One region of the Paenibacillus sp. FSL H8-0034 genome, then DNA from elsewhere that is predicted to be linked to it. Evidence: riboswitches for the same ligand, from Rfam matches in the RefSeq annotation. Region 1 holds a riboswitch; each other region holds the start of a gene.
What was found. Region 1 has a riboswitch for cobalamin ahead of NST47_RS31180 (ABC transporter substrate-binding protein). Riboswitches for the same ligand answer to the same signal wherever they lie in the genome.
Positions count from the first base shown of each region.

Region 1 (5,810 bases):
TCGGCTGCCATGACAATAACTGCCTTTTTACCGATCTTTGGAACCGTTATCCCTGTAATACCTGCCAGCTGCTTGGCTATCTCCTCAAGCTTGCCGAGACTTCCCGGCGGTTTCGTTAGCTGATCCAAATGATCTGACGCAGCTTGGACAGCATCCAAATTTATTGGTTGAATAGCTGAAATTATCGTTTCCAGCGATGTAGGCATCCTCAATCTTCCCCTTTTATACGGCTATTTTTTCTGTCAGCATAAAGCAAAATTTGTGGAACTTCATAAATTGGATGCTCCAGCACAATAGGACGGGTATGATACACCGGCTCCAACAGCTCGCTATGTAAGACTTCCGCAGGCCGACCAATGGTTACAATTTTGCCAGCCTCCATGAGCAGCAGCCTGTCACAATACTGTGCTGCCAGATTCAAATCATGGAGTACAGCAATAACGGTTAGCTGCTCTTTCTGCTGCCAGTCGCGAATCCACTCCATCATCTGCAGCTGATAACCAATATCCAGATATGTCGTTGGCTCATCCAACAACAGCAAACGCGGCTGCTGCGCCATCAGCTTGCCAAGCGCAACACGCTGCCGTTCCCCTCCACTTAATCGATCCACGGTACGATCTGCCAGCACTTCAAGCTGCAGCCGCTGCAGGATGTGTTCGATCAGTGGTTCAACATCTGCAGCCGATTCATCGCCCAACCAATTCTGAAAAGGATAGCGACCCATGGCAACCATTTCCCGCACGGTGAAACCAAGCGGAGGCAGTGAATCCTGCTCCAGCACAGCCATCCATTGCGCCAACTGCTTGCGAGGGTACGAATGAGCTGTTCGGCCTTCCAGCAGTACACGACCAGTATCTGGTTTATCGATTCCGGATAACAGCTTTAATAGCGATGATTTGCCACTGCCATTCGGGCCAATAATACCGAAGCATTCTCCAGGCTTCACGGTGAAGCTGACCTGCTCCAACACCGTTTGCGTTCTATATGCTTTACTGACATTATCCACTTGAATGATCGCCATTTCGCCAATTTCAGGCATTGTATTCACCCCATCTCACTGGCCTTCTTCTTTCAATTCGACATTCTACTATTCAAGCTGAATCTGACAAACTGCCAGCATGGAGTTCTAACCCGCTCGCCGCCTGCTCTTGCGCAGCAAATAAACAAAAAACGGCGCACCGAGAAATGCCGTTACCACGCCTAGCGGAATTTCCGTGGGACTTAGCAGCATCCTGCCTAGTGTATCGGCACACAGCACATAGAGGGCGCCTCCGATCAATGATAGCGGCAGCAGCAGCCGATAATCGGGTCCAACCAACAGACGCAGCAAATGGGGCACGATCAATCCAACAAACGCAACGACGCCCGATACAGATACAGCAGCTGCGGTTACCAAGGTAGCTGCGACCAACACCGTCAGCTTGGTGCGTTCGACGTTAACCCCCATATGCGCGGCTTGGGCTTCTCCCAGGGAAAGCAGATTCATCGCGCGTCCAAATAACAGCAGCAGCAAAGCTCCAAGCACCAAATACGGCAGTAAAATCAATGAATAGGACCACCCCCGCAGTGTCAAGCTGCCCATCAGCCAGAACACGATCTCGTTCACAACCTGCTTCGACATCGACACCATCAAGGCAACAAATGCACCCAAAAACGCTTGCATTACAACACCGGATAAAATAACAGTTTCGATCTGCAGCTTCCCGTCCATACGGGCCAGCAGCAGTACCGTAAAGAGCGACGCCATGCCTGTGCCGAATGCTACGGCTGGTATCGTCCAAATGCCCAATAAAGAAAACTGAAGTCCGAACAAGATCAGGAAGGAAGCACCCACAGCGGCCCCGGAGGAAACTCCTAACGTATATGGATCAGCCAGTGGGTTGCGCAGCACTCCCTGGAAAGCGGCACCGGCAACTCCAAGCGAAGCACCTACCAATACGCCAAGCACCACCCTCGGAAACCGTACCCGCCAAACGATCTGCTCGGAGGAAGCTTCCCAATTCACCGATATATGGTCGCCTATCCATGGAAGCTGGTGAGCCACGATCCCCCACACCTGCAGTAGAGGGAGCTGGACCGTCCCAATCGATAAGGATAGCGTAATGGCAAGAAGAAGGAGCAGCATGCCTGCCCCTCCCCAAATCAACAGCTTTTGCTTCATTTATTTCACCAATTCCGGATATATGCCCTTGGCAATATCAACGAGACCTTGTGTAATCCGTGGTCCCGGACGGCTGATCCAGTCTTTGTCGACTCCCACGATCCGATTGTTTTTCACGGCATCGATTTTTTCCCAGCCGCTGCGTTCTTTAATAATTTGATCTAAAGTTTTTTTCGATTTGTCGTCGATCAGATTGCTCGGGTACAAAATAATTTGTGGATTGGCGGCGATAACCTTTTCTTCATTCAGCTGCGAATAGCCGGGTATTTCTCCATAAATATTGATACCCCCGGATAACGTAATCAGCTCGTCCATGAATTCGCCTTTGCCAACTGTCCAGCCTGGTGAGAATTCAAGCAATACGCGTTTTTTCTGCTCCGGCTGCAGGTTCTTGACGGCATCCGTCACCTTTTGGCGATCTGCCTTCATCTCGGCAACCAGCTTCTCCGCCTGCTCCTGCTTATTGAAAATTTGACCGAACAGCAGCGTATTATTCAATACATCGTCGACAGTTTTCGGCTCTACCTTGAACACATTCAATTTAAGTGAACGCAGCTGCTCTACGGTCGGTGTTTTCATCGACACACCTGTAACAATCAGATCCGCATTCGATGCCAGCAGCGCCTCCTCATTAGGCTTGACGATGCTGCCCATCTTCGGCTTCTTCAAAGCCTCTGCCGGATAATCACAAAAATCCGATACTCCATACACCTGCTCACCCAAGCCGAGCGCGAACAGCGTCTCCGTCTCACTTGGAGAAATCGATACCAGTCTGGCAGGCGCTTTGTCAAAAACAAATTCCTTTCCTGTTGCGTCCTTCACTTTGAGCGGATAGACAGTCGCTTTAGCAGTTGGAGCTGCTGTCTCCCCATTAGGCAGCTGCGAACCCTGGCCAGTACCTGCCTTCGGTGGTTCAACAAGCTCTCCCTTGCCTGGTGATACGCTTGAGTTCCCGCAGCCTGCTATGATCAGCAGCAGTACAATCATACCAATCAGCACAGCCAGCTTCGAACTGTGGCGCTGCATTTTGCTTATATTCCCTAGCTTCATCTTAAAGCTCCTTCCTCGCTTCCCCCAACAAAAGAAAAACCTCTCGCTTCTTTTCACAAAGAAACAAGAGGGGCATGCGCTAAATAAACGATTACACCAAGCTCGAAGAGCCTCTGATCATTCAAACGCGACGCTCCTTTTTCCTCGAAAGGGACAGTCTTTGCAGTGAACAGGCAGGTTTCCTGACTTGAGAGTTTGTACCTGATTGGTGATTTCTCCTTTACAGTGGCGGGACCGCGCCGGATTTGCACCAGCTTCCCTTTTAACCCGATAAGCAACAGCTTACAGGCACCTGTTCAAGCTTTATTAAATTGTTATTTTTGGGCAATTACCTTTAAAACCTGCATAACCAGATCCTGCTTCTTCGCATTAGCCGGTACAAACGCAATCAGATCTTTACCATTAAGCTTTAAATCTGTCAACCACTTCGTTTGTTCCAGAGGTATGCCATAGAGATGCTTCTCGACGCCTCCGGATTTTCCATCCACGGGGATCTCCATTACACCATCAGGGAAATCCTCGGCTTTGGCTACCGCATCCAGACTGACATAACCGCCCTGCTGACCGAGTGCCTTGAACTGCTCCTTAGGTACGACAATGATTCCGTTATCGCCAGCCGCAATTTCTACGACCAGCTTTTCCATGGAAAAAATAGGCGTTGTTTGTATTTTAACCGTTGGTGCTTGTCCCAGCTTTTCCACCAAACTAGCCTCCAGCTTATCGCCCACTTCACTCGGGATGCCGCTGCTCGACATCATAAATATCGGCACATCAGCCTTCGGCCCCCCACAGCCTGTCAAAATCAGCAATAAAATCAACCCTAAACATGCAAATTTCGCCTTCATCTGTCTCTCCTCCCAGACCAACCAACCAGCCGTCCGTACTGAAATCTCACCTCACATCTTATCACAAAAGCTATCATTCCACAAAAACTAATACGTATGACAAATACCCTTCAAGCCGTTCAGGCTCAAAGGGTTATCTCGAATCCAACCTCATCCACAAACACAGCATTACAATACTTCGGCAACTTCAGGAAAGCAGCAGCCTTTAATCCTGATACGTCACTTTAATTGGCGTCCACTCGGCAATAACCGTTTGACCATGAACCGATACGCTGCCCTCGGGGGTCAAATCCTTTTCCGTCATAATTCCAAGGGCAACCGTGAATTGATTCAACTTGATTGGCACCTGCCGTTCTCGCCGAACCTCGACACCATTAACCGCAAAAATAACCTCGTCATTTCCACGATTGTACGTAATTCGATACGTATTGAACTCTCGCGGCTGAAAATCCGTCTCTTCCTTGAAAATACAAAAAAATCTGGTTTTGTCCGATTCCGGAACCTCGACGCCAGGAAAAGGAAGAATTCCATAGACGCTGGCAAACGTATCATTCCCCACAAAAAAATCAAGCGCTGCGCCTGTAGTAAAATCCAGCAAATTCAGTGAAACAAAACCATCATACAAATCATGGGCGGCTGTCCCCGTCGTTCTTGAACGGATTTGCAGCTCGAAGCTGACCTCGCCTGCTTCCGGCACCTGAACTGCATCCACTGAATAATACATATGCTTCGCATTATCCAGAAACTGCACATGATCGTGCTTGCGGCTGAGCGGTGCGCGTACATATAAAATTCCATTACGAACGATAACTACAGCATTTGGCTCCCGATAATTCCAGAAGGAACCGTCCTGCAGCGGAAATCCGCCAATTTTCCAGACATCCTTGTCGGACAAAATGTTATGAAAATCTCCTAATATGTGTTCTCTGCTCATCCAAGCCGCCTCTTTTTCTGGTTGAATTTACTGAAAAATCCCTTGTGCCAGCAGCGTCAGAATCATGATCGACCCACAGCGGACTGTAACACGTAGTGAAGCTCCCATCAAAGGCAGGTAAGCGACCGAAGGATTCTCTGACTTCAGCATACCATATACCTTGTATATAGGAATAACAGTAACCAAAGCAATCAATGAATAATAAGGAAGTACACGAAAAAGGACACACACCAACAATGAAAGGAACGCCAGAAATAGCAGGAAACGTGAAAACTGAATAGCTCGTTGTTCTCCCCACACCACGACTAAAGTATGTTTACCCGCTTGTTTATCCGACTGCCAATGCAAAAAATGATGATTAAACAAAATCAATGTAGTTAACAGACCAATCGGCAGCGATAACAGCAGTGCGCGATAATCAAGCTCCATCGTCTGGACAAAATAGCTGCCCATAATCGGTAAAATCCCAAAGGACAACAAAATAGCCAGTTCACTGTAGCCTTTGCCTCGATAGCCAAACTTGAGCGGTGGTGCCACATAGAAATAAGCAATCAAGCCTCCCAGACCGCCGAAGATCAATACCCACCAGCCTGCATACAACCCAAGCACCAAACCGCATATCAGGGCAACTGAGAATAAGGACCAGGTTAAGAAAGCAAAGGTTTTCTCCGATAACGTGCCATTAGCCAAAAATCCTGAATTTGTGGAGATCGTACCCGAGTTTATTGCTGCAGCAACATCGACACCGTTCCGATAGTCCCATAAATCGTTAATCATATTGGAAAATAGATGGGCAGCTCCGGCGCCAATTAAGGTGATG
Region 1 is NZ_JBBOBS010000001.1:6,972,319-6,978,128, forward strand. It holds gene cobT (nicotinate-nucleotide--dimethylbenzimidazole phosphoribosyltransferase) at 1-206, opposite strand, end outside; gene NST47_RS31170 (ABC transporter ATP-binding protein) at 209-1,039, opposite strand; gene NST47_RS31175 (FecCD family ABC transporter permease) at 1,127-2,161, opposite strand; gene NST47_RS31180 (ABC transporter substrate-binding protein) at 2,162-3,187, opposite strand; cobalamin riboswitch at 3,367-3,522, opposite strand; gene NST47_RS31185 (hypothetical protein) at 3,526-4,056, opposite strand; gene NST47_RS31190 (DUF6081 family protein) at 4,262-4,990, opposite strand; gene NST47_RS31195 (prenyltransferase) at 5,018-5,810, opposite strand, start outside.

Region 2 (5,810 bases), 6.1 Mb from region 1:
TCTTTTCTTGAATAGCAGCGGAACATGAAGTGTTCTCGGCTCCAATGCATCCTTAACCGTGTCACCCAAATAATTAGTCGCCAGCACCATAACGAAAATCATCGTGCCAGGAGCTAGAAATAACCAAGGCGCTTCCTCCAGGTAAGCTCTGCCTTCATTTAACATAGCACCCCATTCCGGCTGTGGCGGACGAATCCCGAGGCCAAGAAATGATAAGGAAGCGATACTTAGAATGACATATCCTATATCCAGCGTTATGAGCACCAGAATTGGTCCGATAATGGCTCCCAGTATATGAGTGAGCATGATTTTCCAAGCCGGTGTCCCTGAACAGCGTGCCGCCTGAATATAACCATCCTGCTTCACCATCAGCACATAGCTGCGGAAAATCCGTGCATAAGAAGGCCAGGATACGGCGGCTACCGCGACCATCAAGCCCGTTAATCCCGGACCCATCAGCGCTGCAATAGCTATCGCCAGTACCAAGGTTGGAAACGAAAGCAGTACATCCATGAAGCGGGTCAGTATTTGATCAACCCAGCCCCCCAAATAGCCTGCTGTTACACCGATTACTAAACTAAGTGAGATGATCAGGCCTACAGCCATGAAGGAAGCCGTTAAGGAAGCGGAGCCTCCATAGATCAACCGTGTGAACACATCTCTGCCGAAATTATCGGTACCCAAAAGATGTTCACCGGAGGGCGGCATAAACACTTGTGCATAATCGACCTTGACCGGATCATGGCTTGTAAATAAGGGTGCGCCCAATGAGAGAATGATCACCATAACGATGAATAGCAGCAAAATCAAGGCAATCGGGTCCTTTACTATTGTTGACCGCAGCTGTCTGAGCATTCGCTTATCCATGGGTTCCCTCCTCTATCCGCACACGGGGATCGATCCAGCGGTATATGATATCTATCAGCACATTGATCATGACATAGGTTACAGCCATAAGTAAGGCGAATGCCTGAATAACGGGATAATCCCTTCCGTTGATGGCATCGACCACATAACGTCCGATACCTGGCCATGAAAAAACAGTTTCAATAATAACAGCTCCTCCGAGCAGACCACCGATGATCATGCCGAAAGACGTAATAACGGGAATCAGCGCATTGCGCAGGGCATGCTTGTATACGATGACAGATCGAGGCAGTCCTTTGGCCTCTGCCAGCACCATATAGCGTTTGGAAAACACCTCCAATAAAGAGGTGCGCAGCAATCGGGAGGTCGTTGCGGCCAGCCCTGTTCCGAGCGTTAAAGCAGGGAGGACCAAATGCTGCCAAGAGCCTCTTCCGAGTGTGGGAAACCAACCGAGCAGATAGGAAAGGCAATAAACCAATACCAATCCGAGAAAAAAATTCGGAACGGATACGCCCATTAACGCGATAAAACGGGTGATATGGTCGGTAGGACGCCGATGAAATACGGCACCGGCTATCCCAGAAGGTAAAGCTATGACGAGCATGACTACCAATGCTGCGCCTGCTAGCTCCAAGGTTGCCGGAATCCGTACCCAAAGCTCTTCTGTAATGGGTGTACGGCTGCGAAAGGAGGTTCCCAGATTACCGGAAACGACCTCCTTCAGCCATGTCAAATATTGAATCGCAAAAGGCTGATCAAGTCCCAACTGCTTGCGCAGGATAGCGGCATCGACATCCAGATCGGTCACGGTTGCCCCGGGATCAAACATCGTTAGCAAAATCATCTGCGCAGGGTCACCTGGAATAAAGCGTAATAACGAAAATATGAGCAGTGTGACACCGAGAAGTACAGGAATGGTGACTGCTATACGAATGAGCAGATATTTGAAGATACTCATTTGCTGATGTACATTTCCGGTACAATCTTCGTTCTCAGGTTCTCATCTATGCCTTTCACCTTGTTGTTGTAGGCCGAGCCCCAGCTTGCCGAGTTATACATATATACGATTGCCGTTTCATCCAGTACGATCTTCTGAACTTGCTTCGCCAGCTCATTTTGCTTGTTGGCATCAAATTCAGCTGACAGCTGATCAATCAGCTTGTCCACCTCAGGATTGCTGTATCCACCATAATTGCTAACGATGCCACTCCGGTAGTACGATTTCAATTGGCCTCCGATATCTCCGGTTACACTGCCGCAGGAGCAGTAGGTAGCCATCTCGAAATTGCCATCAAGCATTAACTGATTCGAAGCCGTAGTTTCAACAGGTGCAATTTCAATATTAACGCCGACAGCCTTTAACTGGCTTTGTAAAGCTACAGCAGTTGGCTGAAAGAACGAGTAAGTCAGCAGCTTGAACTGCAGCTTTTGACCATCCTTGGTACGAACGCCGTCTGCTCCGGCTTTCCAGCCTGCTTCTTCAAGCAGCTGCGCTGCCTTGGCACGGTCGGATTCCGGCCCTTTGTCCAGTGCATACGGAAGTCCCTTCGGGAAGTGGCCTGTCACGGGCTCGGCAAACCCACGGCTCACCCCGTCAATGAGCTCTTTGCGATCCAAGGCCAGGCTTATAGCCAAGCGAACCTTGGGGTCTTGAAAAGCAGGAACCTTTTTAATGTTCAGCCATAGATTGCGCGTTGAGCCCGGAGGGTACAGCACATTGAATTTTTTATCCTTTTCATAGGCAATGCGTTGTTCAACCTCCACATTCATATCCGCGTCAGTATCTCCGCTTTTCATAGCGAGCAGGCGACCTTGACCATCGGAACCCAGCCTTGCCTCTATACGCTGAAGCTTGGGTTTTGTGCCCCAATAGGTGGGAACGGCTTCGGCAATCAGCAACTCGCCCGGAATGAATTGCGTGGGCTTCATGAATCCGGTTAAATCGGCTTCTTTATTAAATTTATCGCCAAGGCGATCCGCTTCAGCCGCATTGTGAATTGCAAATCCGGTAAGCTTGAATATAAAAGCCGGGTCGGGCTTAGGTGTTTTGAACTGAATGTGCAGCGCATCCTTGACGATGAATTCCACGCCGCCGATCTGTGAGGAAGCCCGCTTGTTCAGCTTCTGATGGCGTTCAAGCGCTGCTTTGACTGCTGCCGCATCCATCACGGCTCCGCTCCAAAACTTCACATTAGGCTGCAGCTCCATTTCCCAAAGGGTAGGCTCTACGTTTTTCCATGACTTGGCCAGCCATGGACGTAAGGTTGCATCATCATTGAGCATGACCAATGGCTCGGCAATCCCGTCTGACGTAATTCGCTGTGCATCCACATTAGTTGGATCCAACGAGCGGGGCATATTCAAGGTAACATATTTCAGCACCTGTTGATCGGCCATCGCGGAGCTTGTACCTGCTGCGGCACTGTTTGCACCTGTACCTGAGCTCGCTGAGTTTGTAGCCGTACTGCAAGCGGATAATGCGATGAGTAAAGTCAAAATGAATGTGAGCCAACTACTTTTCTTTAAATAAACCAACATCTTGTTTGTCTCCTCCTGTGTTCCTTCTCATAATTGTATTTCCTGTGTCACCTTGTTAAAGCCGGAACATCGTATACAACGCAAAAAAGACATCGTTACCCTATAACAAGAAAAAGGTAAAGATGCCCATAGTTTTATTGTATGAAACTTTTGGCCGTCCTTAACACCTCCCTATCCTTCGTAGGTAAAAGCAGTGTTGTCAGAACTGGCAGGTCTCCTGGCTTCGGGATCATGATCATCAACGGCCTTCCCAATCTTAACATGGCTAAGATCAGTGGCATAATCGTTGAGGACTTCTCCGTTACAGTGGCGGGACCGCGTCGGCATTGCACCGAACTTCCCTTTTAAGCTTCAGCTTGCTGAAGCACCTGTTCCCACAAATATTCAATTATCAACCTTGATCATAAACAATATTAATATCTTATGCAATACCAATATAAAGTAAGTGAAATAAAAATTGCAGCTGTCATCGTCCAACGGTATGGGAATTATCAGTTTAATCCCAATCTTTCCTTTGACATGATTCATGTAAAAAATTACTATTTGATTATACTTAAACACTATCTGTATAGGGTTATCAATCGTGAATTGAAAAGAGGTGGTCATTTTGGCAGCATCTTGTATTGGTGAACTCCGTGAAATCCATCGATTTCCAGTAAAGTCATTCGCGGGTGAACGTTTAGAGAGTGGCATAATTGAGAGATACGGATTGTATGGCGACCGCTGTTATGCTTTTATAGATGAAACCAAGGAAGGATGGGATAGCTTTATTACCGCAAGAAGCATCCCTGAAATGCTCGGTTATAAAGCGGAGCTCATGGGTGAAGGATCGGAAAATGAGTTTCCTAATATTCATGTAACCTCGCCGTTTGGGCGGAATTTTACATGGAATGAAGCTTTGCTGGATGAAATACAAAGGTTTTCCAAGAAAAAGATAACGATGCAAAGCTATGATCCCCAGAAGTCCGACCTCTTGGCTGTTGATGCGAGCAGTATTCTGATTGTCACAACAACCTCATTACGTAAGCTTGAAGAGATCTGGGGCAAAAGATTGGATTTGCGTCGGTTTAGAGCAAACTTCATTGTGGCCTTAGATGACGAATCAATCGATGAAAGCGACTGGATTGGAAAGCGGTTAGTCGTGGGCGATACACATTTACAAGTAGATAAGTATTGTCGCCGTTGTTCCATGATTACGATTGATCCTGATACGCAGAAGCATGATACTTCTCTATTGAGGAAAGTAAATGAGGAGATGAATTTGAACTTTGGCGTGTATGCTTCTGTAGCACAGGTGGGCCAGATTCATGTAGGTGACAAGGTATATCTAGAGCATTGAAAATAGCAAGGAGTCACTCGTATGATAATAAGAAAGTTTCAAGATTCCGATATCAATCAGATCGTTTCATTATTTTACGAAACCGTACATACCATAAATGCACAGGATTATTCAGCAGATCAGCTGCAGGCTTGGGCACCAAAGGACGAAAAATTCGCTAAAATCTCGGCTTGGAAAGTTTCGTTGAGTCGTAACATTACATACATAGCGGAAATGAATGGTGAAATCGTCGGGTTTGCCGATATGACCTCAGAGGGTCACTTGGATAGATTTTATGTACATAAAGATTATCAGGGGCAGGGGATAGCCTTTGCCTTGGTGAATAGACTCGAAGCAGAAGCAAAAGAATTAGGGCTAGCTGAAATGGATACGGAGGCAAGTATCACGGCAAAACCCTTTTTTGAACGGCAAGGATATCAATCCATTCAATTGCAGGTTGTTGAACGCAAGGGTGTTAAGTTGGTTAATTTTAAAATGACTAAACAATTATCGAACTAAACGAATAAGTTGATTGCGTATCATTTAAGCATCTATAATGTAAGGATGATATACAGTCTTTCGTTAAGGGGAGATGGATACAATGAGTACAATTAGCTTTAATGTCAACATCGCACCATTGGCGGCTTTGAATTTAGTTAAAGACAACCAGAACGCTGATCTCGTACATGAAGAGTATCACAATGTGGGTCAGGATAAGCTTATCGGCACCCAGATTTATGAGAAATATTATTTTAGATCTAAAAATCGTGCGGCGCTTATTGTTATTATCGATAATTTAAAGGGTACTACCAACGTAAGGGCTATTGCTACAGGAAGCTCCGAAGGATTGATTTTCAATTTCGATTGGGGTGCTGCAGTCGATTTTGCTTCTTCAGTAGAAAATATTTTAGATCCTTATATTATCGAATAAGGCCAACTATGATTGCTCGATATCGTTTATTTTAAATACGGCTGCCGTTTATAAAGGAGTACATCAATGGAAATTCGCATGTTAGGTTCTAATGAATCACTGCCTATGGAGCTGCTCTTATTAGCAGACCCCTCCGAACAAATTGTTAGAGACTAT
Region 2 is NZ_JBBOBS010000001.1:850,957-856,766, forward strand. It holds gene nikC (nickel transporter permease) at 1-867, opposite strand, end outside; gene nikB (nickel ABC transporter permease) at 860-1,825, opposite strand; gene NST47_RS04035 (ABC transporter substrate-binding protein) at 1,822-3,405, opposite strand; cobalamin riboswitch at 3,596-3,792, opposite strand; gene NST47_RS04040 (MOSC domain-containing protein) at 4,013-4,744, shown strand; gene NST47_RS04045 (GNAT family N-acetyltransferase) at 4,766-5,242, shown strand; gene NST47_RS04050 (DUF6054 family protein) at 5,325-5,654, shown strand; gene NST47_RS04055 (GNAT family N-acetyltransferase) at 5,721-5,810, shown strand, end outside.
Region 2: linked by a shared signal. The riboswitch ahead of NST47_RS04035 (ABC transporter substrate-binding protein) and the one ahead of NST47_RS31180 (ABC transporter substrate-binding protein) in region 1 are both predicted to bind cobalamin.

Region 3 (5,810 bases), 2.8 Mb from region 1:
CTTCGGGGCAAACTGGGACTACTGGAACAACTCACTGAACTCGTTACAGCCGATCGCCTCATCGTGCAGTCGTCATGCAGCTTGCTTCATGTTCCGGTAACAACAGAACGTGAGACTAAGCTCTCATCTGAACTGAAGAATGCTCTCGCATTTGCGGATGAAAAGCTTAACGAATTGGTCCTTTTAACAAAAGCTGTCGCTGTAGGCAGCGACGGAGTGAAAGATGAACTGGATCACAGTGACCGTGTTATTCAGGCACTTCAGCAGTCAGAAGAGCGCAACCGCAGCGATATCCAGCAAGCCGTAGCTGCTGTTAATTCTCAAAAGCCGGAGCGCAACCTGCCTTTTGCCGAGCGTTATGCCGCTCAACAGGCCAAATGGCAGCTACCCCTTTTTCCAACAACGACAATCGGCAGCTTTCCACAATCTGCTGAAGTGAGAAAAGCACGCCAATTGTGGCGCAAGGGTGAATGGAGCCAAGAGCAGTATGCTGGCTTTATCCGGGAACAAATCGATATCTGGATCAAGCTTCAAGAGGAAATTGGTCTGGATGTACTGGTGCACGGGGAGTTTGAACGAACGGATATGGTCGAGTTTTTCGGCGAAAAGCTTGCAGGCTTTGCATTTACACAAAACGGATGGGTCCAATCCTACGGTTCCCGTTGCGTTAAACCTCCGGTTATATTCGGGGATGTAGCGTTCACCGGTGAAATGACTGTGGAAGAAACCAAATATGCCCAGTCGCAAACCGCGCATCCAGTTAAAGGAATGCTGACCGGTCCTATTACGATCATGAATTGGTCATTTGTCCGTGAAGACATACCGCGTGAGCAAATTGCCTACCAATTGGCGTATGCGCTGAGACAAGAAGTGGAAGCACTTGAGCAGGCGGGCATTGGTATGATTCAGGTCGATGAGCCAGCAGTTCGCGAAGGGCTGCCGCTTAAGGAAGCTGAGCAAGCCAATTATCTGGAGTGGGCAGTCAAATCTTTCCGTATAGCCACCTGCACCGTACAGGAAACAACACAAATCCATACGCATATGTGCTATTGCGAGTTCCATGACATGATTGATTCGATAGAAGCGATGGATGCCGATGTTATTTCCATTGAAACATCCCGCAGCCACGGCGAACTGATTCACAGTTTCGAGCTGAACACTTACAAGCTTGGAATCGGCTTAGGTGTATACGATATCCACAGCCCACGTATTCCGAGTGTGGAGGAAATGACCAGCATGATCGAACGCGCTTTGCGGGTATTGGATCCTAAGCTGTTCTGGATTAATCCGGACTGCGGACTTAAAACCCGTGGACTTCAAGAGACGGTTGATTCCTTGCGAAACATGGTTGATGCGACGAAGATTGCCCGTACAAAACATTCCGCACTCGTGTAATTTTAGTATATAGATAGAATACAAGGTTATAGTGGTTACACAAACACGTACGCAGCAGGCTTTGACCGTGTGCGTACGTGCTATTAAGAACATGTCTACTAAGGAGAACAGGACTGTGGAACATTTACGCAAACAAGATCCCAAAATTGTTGAGGCTATGAATTTGGAGATTGGTCGTCAACGAGATAAAATTGAATTGATCGCTTCCGAGAACTTCGTGAGTGAGGCTGTCATACAGGCAATGGGTACCGTGCTGACGAACAAGTATGCGGAAGGCTATCCGGGTAAACGCTACTATGGTGGTTGTGAATACGTGGATATCGTTGAGGATATTGCGCGTGAGCGTGCTAAACAATTGTTTGGTGCTGATCATGCGAACGTACAGCCACATTCCGGTGCGCAAGCTAATATGGCGGTTTATTTGGCAGCCCTGAAGCCTGGCGACACGGTGCTGGGCATGAACCTTGCACATGGCGGCCACTTAACTCACGGTAGTCCTGTGAATGCTTCCGGTATTTTATATAACTTTGTTGCTTATGGTGTAAGAGAAGACGATGCGCGTATCGATTATAACGAGGTCCGCAAATTGGCATTCAAGGACAAGCCCCGCATGATCGTAGCCGGTGCCAGCGCCTATTCACGCATCATCGATTTTGAAGCGTTGGCTTCAATTGCCAATGATGTGGGCGCCTTATTGTTTGTTGATATGGCTCACATTGCAGGTCTTGTAGCAGCAGGCTTGCATCCGAGTCCGGTTCCACACGCGCATTTTGTCACAACGACTACCCATAAAACGCTTCGCGGACCTCGAGGCGGTATGATCCTGTGCCGTAAGCCATGGGCAGCAGCGATTGATAAAGCGGTATTTCCGGGTACCCAAGGTGGACCATTGATGCACATTATTGCGGCCAAAGCAGTTGCTTTTGGCGAAGCGCTTCAGCCAGAATTTAAAACCTACGCGCACAACGTTGTCAATAACGCTAAAACCTTATCCGAAGCCTTATTGGCTGAAGGTATTGATCTTGTATCCGGCGGTACCGACAACCATTTGATGCTGATCGACCTTCGCAGCCTTGGCATCACTGGTAAAGCTGCTGAGCATTTGTTGGATGAAGTAGGCGTAACGGTAAACAAAAATGCGATTCCATTTGACCCTGCTAAGCCCATGGTGACAAGTGGTGTTCGTATCGGCACACCTGCTGCTACCGCTCGTGGCATGAACCAAGAAGCTATGAAAGTAATTGCAAAAATCATCGCATTAACATTAAAAAACCAGTCCGACGAAGCTGTTCATGAAGAAGTACGCGGCATGGTGAAGGATTTAACTGCACAATTCCCGCTTTATCCGGGTTTAAGCTACTCATAGTTGTTTCTTGATTCATAGGGGCTGGCGCATATGCGCTGGCTCTTTTTCTTTGTGGAAACTACGCATATATCACAATTGACAATTACAATATATTGATATATATTTGTATAAATCGTTAATTAACAACTATATATTGTTATGACAGGTGCTTTTTTGTTTAAAGTGAACGAAAAGGCTTAAAAGGGAAGTCCGGTGAAAAACCGGTGCGGTCCCGCCACTGTAAGAGAGAAGTATCGATCTGGTTGGCCACTGATTTTGTATCATACAAAGTCGGGAAGGCGGATCGAATACGTTGATCCTCGAGCCAGGAGACCTGCCTGTTCATTGACACGATTCCTGCGGAGAACAGGTAAGGTGATCGCTTCGTCCGTGACGAGGTAGGCGAAAATTCGTCTGCTCGCTTTGGTGCATTCGGCCCTTATGGCTTCCGGATGTGCTTTTTTTATTGTTAACTTTAGAGCAATGAACGGAATGGGAGGACTAAATATGTTGATCGCCTACGACACCAAGACGGGAAATGTACGCCGTTTTGTTAAAAAATTGAATATGCCAGCGATTCAAATTGAGGATAAGATGGAGGACTTAAATGAGTCTTTCGTGTTAGTTACCTATACCACCGGATTCGGTCAGGTTCCTGAAAAAGTATCTTCTTTTCTGAAAAAAAACCATTCGCATTTAATGGGTGTATCTGCTAGCGGTAACCGAAACTGGGGTGAAGGCTTTGCACGCAGCGCCGATCATATCTCAGCGTTATACGGGGTACCTGTACTGGGGAAATTCGAGCTTTCAGGAACGAGTAAGGATGTAGAGAGGTTTATTCAGGAGGTGAGTTTGATTGCAGCACATTGAGTTGAACAATTTGCTTATGCAGCGAGACGCGGACGGTTTTTTTCAGCTGCATAAAGACAGGGAAGCCGTAGCGGCTTTCATGGAAGAAGTATACCAGAAGACCATCCAGTTCGCTGATACTTCGACCAAAGTTCGGTACATGATTGATAACGATTATTATGAAAATGTGTATGAACGCTACACTCACGATGAAGTCGATGAGATTTACCAAATCAGTCATAGCTTTCGTTTCGAGTTCCCGTCTTATATGGCGGCCTCCAAATTTTATACGGATTATGCGGTGAAAAGCAACGACCATTCCATTTACTTGGAGCATTATCCGGACAGAGTTGCAATTGTAGCTTTGTATCTGGCGGGCGGTGAGATGCAAATAGCAAGGGATTTGGCCACGTCCATGATGGAGCAGCGAATGCAGCCGGCGACTCCGACATTTCTGAATGCAGGGAAAAGCAGGCGCGGTGAAATGGTATCCTGCTTTCTGCTGGAAACCGATGATTCGCTCAACTCGATTAACTATGTACTCGGTACCTGCATGCAGCTTTCGAAAATTGGAGGTGGTGTAGCGGTCAATTTGTCCAAGCTTCGCGGTCGTGGTGAGCCGATTAAAGGTGTTGAGGGCGCGGCCAAAGGAATTATGCCGGTACTCAAGCTGATGGAGGATGCATTCTCCTACGCAGACCAGATGGGTCAACGCAGAGGTTCAGGAGCAGCCTATTATCATATTTTTGGATGGGATGTCATGGAGCTTTTAGATAGCAAGAAGATTAACGCGGATGAGAAAATGCGGCTCAAGACATTATCGATTGGTTTGATTGTGCCTGACAAGTTTTATCAGCTTGCTGAGGATAACAAGCCGTTGCATCTGTTTGCTCCTTATTCTGTTTTTCAAGCGTACGGAAAATACCTGGATGATATGGATCTTGATGATATGTACGACCAACTGCTGGCCGATAACCGGGTGCGTAAAAAGACAGTGATGAGCGCACGGGACATGTTAATCAAAATTGCGATGATCCAGCTCGAATCGGGTTATCCTTATATCATGAACAAAAGCAACGCCAACCGTTCCCATCCTCTGAAAAAGCTGGGTACGATCAACATGTCAAACTTGTGTACGGAAATCTTCCAATTGCAAGAAACTTCGGAAATCACCGATTATGGTTGCCCGGATCTGATCCGTCGGGATATAAGCTGCAACCTCGCCTCCCTGAACATTGCCAATGTCATGGAATGGAAAAAAGTGAGGGAATCTGTCCACGACGGGATGACCGCCCTAACAGCCGTAAGCGATATGACGAACATCGCCAATGCGCCGGGTGTTGCAAAAGCAAACCGGGAGCTGCATTCGGTCGGATTGGGAGCTATGAACCTTCACGGCTATCTTGCCAAAAATAAAATCGCGTATGAAAGCGATGAGGCTCAAGATTTTGTCCGCACTTTTTTTATGATGATGAATTATTATTCCTTGGAAAAAAGCATGGAAATTGCAAAAACGCGTGGCGTCACATTTACAGGCTTCCAGCATTCGGACTATGCGAATGGTACGTACTTCGACCGTTACTTGACAACGGACTACCGACCGGTTACCAGCAAAGTGAAGCTATTGTTCAGCGGGATTCCAGTTCCGTCTCCGGAAGACTGGGAGAATTTGAAGGCTGCTGTGCAGAAGCATGGATTATATCACGCTTACCGCCTGGCAATTGCCCCGACGCAGAGCATTTCATATATTCAGAACGCTACATCAAGCGTGATGCCGATTGTGGAGCCGATTGAAACCCGCACCTATGCCAACTCAACCACCTATTACCCGATGCCGTACATGAGCCGGGATAATTTCTTTTACTATAAATCTGCCTATCAGATGGATCAATTTAAGGTGTTGGATCTAATTGCTGAAATTCAAATACATGTCGATCAAGGAATCTCAACCGTGCTCCATGTTAACAGTGACATCACGACAAGGCAGCTTGCTCGCTACTACATTTATGCAGCTAAAAAAGGATTAAAATCGCTCTATTATACCCGGACGAACAGATTGTCCATCGAAGAATGCATCAGTTGCTCCGTTTAGGGGAAGGGGAAAGATGAAAATGAGTGTTTGGAAAGCTGTAAATTGGAACCGTCCGGATGATGATTTTACCGACACTTTCTGGAAGCAAAATATGATGCAGTTTTGGACGGATGAAGAGATTCCTTTGTC
Region 3 is NZ_JBBOBS010000001.1:4,178,204-4,184,013, forward strand. It holds gene metE (5-methyltetrahydropteroyltriglutamate--homocysteine S-methyltransferase) at 1-1,395, shown strand, start outside; gene glyA (serine hydroxymethyltransferase) at 1,511-2,761, shown strand; cobalamin riboswitch at 2,888-3,096, shown strand; gene nrdI (class Ib ribonucleoside-diphosphate reductase assembly flavoprotein NrdI) at 3,248-3,610, shown strand; gene nrdE (class 1b ribonucleoside-diphosphate reductase subunit alpha) at 3,597-5,681, shown strand; gene nrdF (class 1b ribonucleoside-diphosphate reductase subunit beta) at 5,701-5,810, shown strand, end outside.
Region 3: linked by a shared signal. The riboswitch ahead of nrdI (class Ib ribonucleoside-diphosphate reductase assembly flavoprotein NrdI) and the one ahead of NST47_RS31180 (ABC transporter substrate-binding protein) in region 1 are both predicted to bind cobalamin.

Region 4 (5,810 bases), 150 kb from region 1:
ATCGAAATGATCGCGCGTGTCGTATTCAAGCGCTTCGCTTCCTCCATCACATCAGGATCAGAAATATACACACGCACGTCACCGCCAAATTTGGCAATTCTCGGCTTGCTAATGCCAACCTGTACCATTTGTACGTCGGCAACGACAGGTCTTCCTTCGCGAATAGCCTTAATACCCGCTGTAATAGCGTCTCTATGGAAAACAAGACTGCGACCCAGCTCAAAATCCGCAGAGGCATGAATAACACGCTGCACAACAGGATACTGCTCCTCGGTAAAAGGATGCTCGCCAAGCTCCTCCGTGATCATTTCAAAGCTGCGTTCCTCAATCTCCTGCGGCTGCACTGTCAATGGTTTAAATTCCGTTTTAAAATCCATCCTGCTTACTCCCCCTTCAATAATTCGTTCAGCTTCTTGATCACATCTTCAAAATCACTGAAATGCACCCCGTACTCCACCTCTGGCCGCCCAATCATGATCGTTTCGATACCAAGATCCAGCGCTGATTCCAGCTTCTCATCGACAGCTCCAACCTTGCCACTCTCCTTGGTAATCATCAATGTGACTTTATAGTGCTCATATAGGGCCGTATTTAAAGCTTTGGAAAAAGGGCCCTGCATCGCGACAATGTTCTTTTGCAGCAATCCAAGCTCTTCACACTTCTCCATATTATCTCGACGGGGAAGCATACGCGCTACCAAGGTCGTATTCGGCTCATTCAACAATCGTTTGGCAAAAATATGCAGTGTCTTGCTGCCCGTTGTCAGCATAATGACACCCTGCTTGGCCGCGGCCATCTCGGCTGCCTGCTCGTAGTCGTCAGCATAGGTAATGAGCGGATTGCCATCAAAAGTAAGCCGATCCCGTTCATAGCGAATATAAGGCACGTCCGCTTCGCGGGCAGCGGTGATTGCGTTCTTCGAGGCTTCCTCGGCAAAAGGATGCGTGGCATCTACAATCGTACGAATACCGCGCTCCTTGACTAATGCAGCTAACTGCTCGGCAGTTAACCGACCTACCATCACAGGCAGACCGGCATTCTCCATCGATTGCGCAGCACTGTCTGTTACAACAGTAGTAAGCAGGTCATAACCCGTCTGCTGAATGGAAACAGCAAGCTCTCTTGCGTCGCTGGTTCCGGCCATAACTAATATCATCGTTACGCCTCCTTCTATTAGGATGATGCAACCGTCTTGTTGTTGACAGGCTGTTTATCGCGATCATGCTCTTCGTCATGCGAATGATCGTGGCGGTGATGATCGTCATGGTCGTGGTCATGATGATCATGCCCATCTGCATGTTTATGTTCGTGAGTATGTTCATGATCGTGCCCATGATGATCATCGTGGCCGTGGTCGTGGTGATCGTGTCCATGATGATGATCATCATGATCATGGTGGTGGTGATCGATATGCTCCATCGCGGCGATCCGGTACTGACACATATCACAGTTCATTTTGGCTTCGCCCTGCAAAGCTTCTGTTGCACGTTCTATCAAAATTTGCCGCAGCTTCGGATGAAATCCAAAGTAATCAGCCAGTGAAAATTGATGCTCGGGGTAGCGTTCTTCAAAGGTTTCCAGCATGCTCTCCATCCGTTTGATCAGAACGCCCGTGAATAAAAAGTAGGGAAGTATGATGACCTTACGGGCGCCGAGCTTCAAACATCGTTCCATTCCCTCTTCCAGCAAAGGAGCCGTTACACCAATGAACGCCGTTTCTACCCATTTTACTTTCAGCTTTTCCCAAAATAACCGGGATATTTTGAACAGATCGCTGTTAGCGTCAGCATCGCTGCTGCCTCGTCCCACGACCAATATGGCCGTTTCTTCCAGCTCCTGTCCTTGCTCCTGCAAGGTAGCTTCCGTTATTCCGGCTGCTCCCAGTCGTGATGTGAGAATGTCCAATACCTGCTCATGCACACCTATCGGCCTGCCATAATTGAAACGGATTGACGGGTGACGCAGCTTGGCCTCATCGATAGCTGCAGGAATATGAATCTTGGCATGTCCAGCAGAAAATAAAGTAATGGGCACCACAGCGATCTGCGTCGCACCCTTGGCTACACATTGATCAATTCCCTGACGAATGTTCGGCTTCTCGAACTCCAAAAAGCACGTTTCAACGAGCGGCCCTTGAAGCTCCTTCGCAATCGCGCCAACAAATTGTCTGATTTCTTCATTACCCTCGGCATCCTTACTACCATGCCCTACAAATAATACAGCGTTCATGGGTTACCTCCTCATAGTTTTCCGAAGGAAAACTGTATCATAAGCTCAACTATGTTTTCCTAATCAAAAACTGACTTCATAAACGTAAGCTTCATATCACTTAGAAAAACTATTTTTGAATGCCTTAACAGCATCGTACAAAGGCGGATGTTAGCAAAACTTATTATTATAGAAGCATCTCTCTCAAAATAAGCAGCTGATCCGATATAAAACATCATAACAGCAGCGTCTTTCATACGAAAAGTAACGGGTACGATATAAAACATCGTTAGAACTAAACAAATCGAACAATTTGGATGAAATCGTTCACCTTACGATGTTTTTCATCGTTACAACTGCCTGCAGCTTCGAATCATTCGGCCATACGATGTTTTGCATCATTACAAGCATCATATTCGTATGGCCTATCCATGCTAAAAGCTCCTAATCTCCGCAAATCGCATTTTCTATAGTAAAGACAGGCAAATCTTGATGACGGTAGCCTTCAAGCTCCTTGACTCTTTTAAAAAACTTATGGAATCTTTCATTCGGATGACCTTCGGTTACGTATCGATGCATAATATTTTCAATCGTGGTGACCAAATCCTCAGGCTTAATCCCTTCAGCAACCGGCTGAGCCGGGTGAACGTTACGACCTACGGTTTTACCGCCCAGGAACAAGTCGAACTTCTCCCTGCGGTAGACGATTCCGATGTCCTCGTTGACGGCACCATAGCAGGCCATTCCGCAGCCATTGAAACCGATTCGCATTTCCTTGGGAACGCCCAGCCCACCGAGCTTCGCCTGCAGCTCCTCCGCATAAGGAATAGACTCGCCCTTCTCGCCATTGCAAAAATCGCAAGCCTTTACCTGTGCGACATCGCCGATCGGAGCCAGCAATAATCCTTCCTTGCTAAGCTTATCCGTAATCTCTGCCGGATTATCTGTAGGCACACGCAAGATCAGTTGATGATGTGGCGTATATTCCATCGATCCCTTGTCGCCGACAACGGCTGCCAAAGTCAGCATCTGCTTCGCCGTGAACTGCTTGTTGGCCACGCCTGGGCTGACGGCAAGCTCAAAGATCGATTGCTGCCTGAACAAACCTGCTGTGACCGCAGCAGGTGCTGCAGATCGTGCCGGTTCAGCAGTTGATGCAGTCACCACAGATGGTGCCGCCAACGTGTTGACTGCTGCCACTCCATTCCTTCGATCCACAAGCTGCAGCGCCTCCATGGCCAGCAGCAGTGGATCTGCACTGACGTGGCGTTCTGCTACTGCTACAGCACTCGGCTCAACAGCAGTGGACACACCTACTATCGTTGCCCTTCCAAACGGTCCTTCGTTGTGCAACAAAGCAGGTTTACCTGAAGTCGCTTTTCCCAATACACCCTCACTGGAAGCCAGCTTCGGTGTATCTGTTGTTCCCGGTCTTGGCGATGCGGAGCTCGCTAACAGGGTATCTGGCTGGCGGATTGCCGCTGATGTCGACCCAACGTTCGGGATGCGCTCATCCTCCTCGTCATCCCATTCCTCATCGTCTATATCCTCAATCAGGGAGTCTCCTTCTGCTTCGGATTCCCATTCCTCATCATCGTATTCGTCATTCGCTTCCTCGGGCAGCTGCTCCAGCGCCCAAGGCTCTGCTTCCTGCCGCAGCCGCTGATGCGGCCGCAGTGGCTGCACGTCGGCGCCGAGCGTGTACTTGCGTTGGTAGCCGCGAGGCGTAATCATCAATCCGTCATAGACCATTGTTGACGAATTGCCGATAATGACCGTAGTCAGCATGCCGATATCGTGATCCAGCATATCCCGCAGGTTCGTTAGTACAATATGCTGACGATCCCGATACGCGCTTTTCACAATGCCAACTGGTGTTTCCGGTGAACGATACTTCAGCAGAATCCGCTGCGTCTCCACAATTTGCCGAGTCCGTCTGCCACTTCGCGGATTGTACAAGGCGATTACGAAGTCCGCCTGTCCAGCCGCTTCAACCCGCCGCTCAATCAGTTCCCAAGGCGTCAAATGGTCGCTAAGACTGATCGTGCAGGAATCATGCATAATCGGTGCGCCCAGCAGGGATGCCGATGAGTTAATCGCCGAAATACCGGGAATAATCTCAACCTCCACGCCGTCCTCCGGGTGCCAGCCCTTTTCCATCAGTACTTCGTACACCAGACCCGCCATTCCGTATACACCAGCGTCACCGCTCGAAATGACCGCAACCTTTTTCCCTGCTTCCGCCTGCCGCACCGCCTCTTGAGCACGGCTCACTTCCTCAGTCATACCCGTTCTTACAATTTGCTGATCGCTCAGCAAACCGCTGATTAAGTCTACATAGGTGTTGTAACCGATGATTACATCGCTCTCCTGGAGCGCTTCACGAGCCCGTTTCGTTATATGTTCAAAGCTGCCGGGTCCAAAACCGACAATCAGCAATTTCCCTGCCACAAGCTGCACATCCTTTCCCTATCCACATCCATAAAATGACAACAAAAAAAGCACTTCCAATGTGTTAGAAATGCTGTTGCATCACATACATACATCGACAACAGGCTCTCTGCCCTTTACCTCTGTAAGTAAGCCAGTCTCTAACACTTGCCTAAATCCACGTAGGTTAACAGTGTTGTTTAAACAGGCAGGTTTCCTGACTCAGAACATCGTGCCCGACTCCTTCCCAAAGCACTAATGCTGCTTCAGTGGATACATCTTTCAGGCATTTGCCAATCTCGATTAGCGTTCTTTACAGTGGCGGGTCCGTGCCGGATTTGAACCGGCTTCCCTTTTAAGCGAATGAGATTTCTCAGCACTCGCACCTATTCTATCACGTATACAATTGTCTGGTTTCATCATATCACCCGTAAGGAAGCTTTGTCTATGTTCGAAGTTCGCCCCATACGGTAACCTAACCGTTCTTGCTTCTTCAAAAATGTTAAATATGATACATTTTGTATAAAAACTAATAATCATGATTGATTTCGCAAAATAAACATGCAATAATACATTTAATGATACATATTGTATCCAACCGCATTCATTTATTTAGGAGGGGTTACCTGTGAGTAGCACGAACCGAGTGGAGCTTGAGTTGCTTGATCTGGAGTGGGTGGAGCTTATTATGAGTGCTCGTAAGATGGGGCTTAATCCGTGCGACATTCGCGCATTCCTGTCAGGCCCCGAGCAACCTGTGCCGCATCTGGATATGAACACTGAAAATGATCAATATGTTCTCAAGTGAAATACAAGACGAGTGGTTATGTTTAACGCAGGGGGCTAACTTATAAAGTGTCTGATACAGAGCTTGCTCAGCTAGTCATCGTTAGGACGGTTCATTACCCACTTGTTGTACTCCAGATACTCACGAAACCGCTTCTTGTCCACCCCTGATGACATCGCGTCTTTAATAATGTCATACCACTCCTGATCAAATTCATTGTCATTAGCGGTCGGTTCCTCGGAATCAATAAGTCTGTTTACCGTCACGTTTAATACAGCCGCAATTTTTTCGAGAAACTCAATGGAAGGATTTTTCTGAATATCACGTTCTAATTTACTTATATACGATTTAGCAACGCCTGCACGTTCGGCCAGCTCCGTCAGAG
Region 4 is NZ_JBBOBS010000001.1:7,126,312-7,132,121, forward strand. It holds gene NST47_RS31835 (precorrin-8X methylmutase) at 1-377, opposite strand, end outside; gene cobK (precorrin-6A reductase) at 383-1,156, opposite strand; gene NST47_RS31845 (sirohydrochlorin chelatase) at 1,174-2,229, opposite strand; gene cobJ (precorrin-3B C(17)-methyltransferase) at 2,653-4,659, opposite strand; cobalamin riboswitch at 4,829-5,043, opposite strand; gene NST47_RS31855 (anti-repressor SinI family protein) at 5,267-5,446, shown strand; gene NST47_RS31860 (helix-turn-helix domain-containing protein) at 5,518-5,810, opposite strand, start outside.
Region 4: linked by a shared signal. The riboswitch ahead of cobJ (precorrin-3B C(17)-methyltransferase) and the one ahead of NST47_RS31180 (ABC transporter substrate-binding protein) in region 1 are both predicted to bind cobalamin.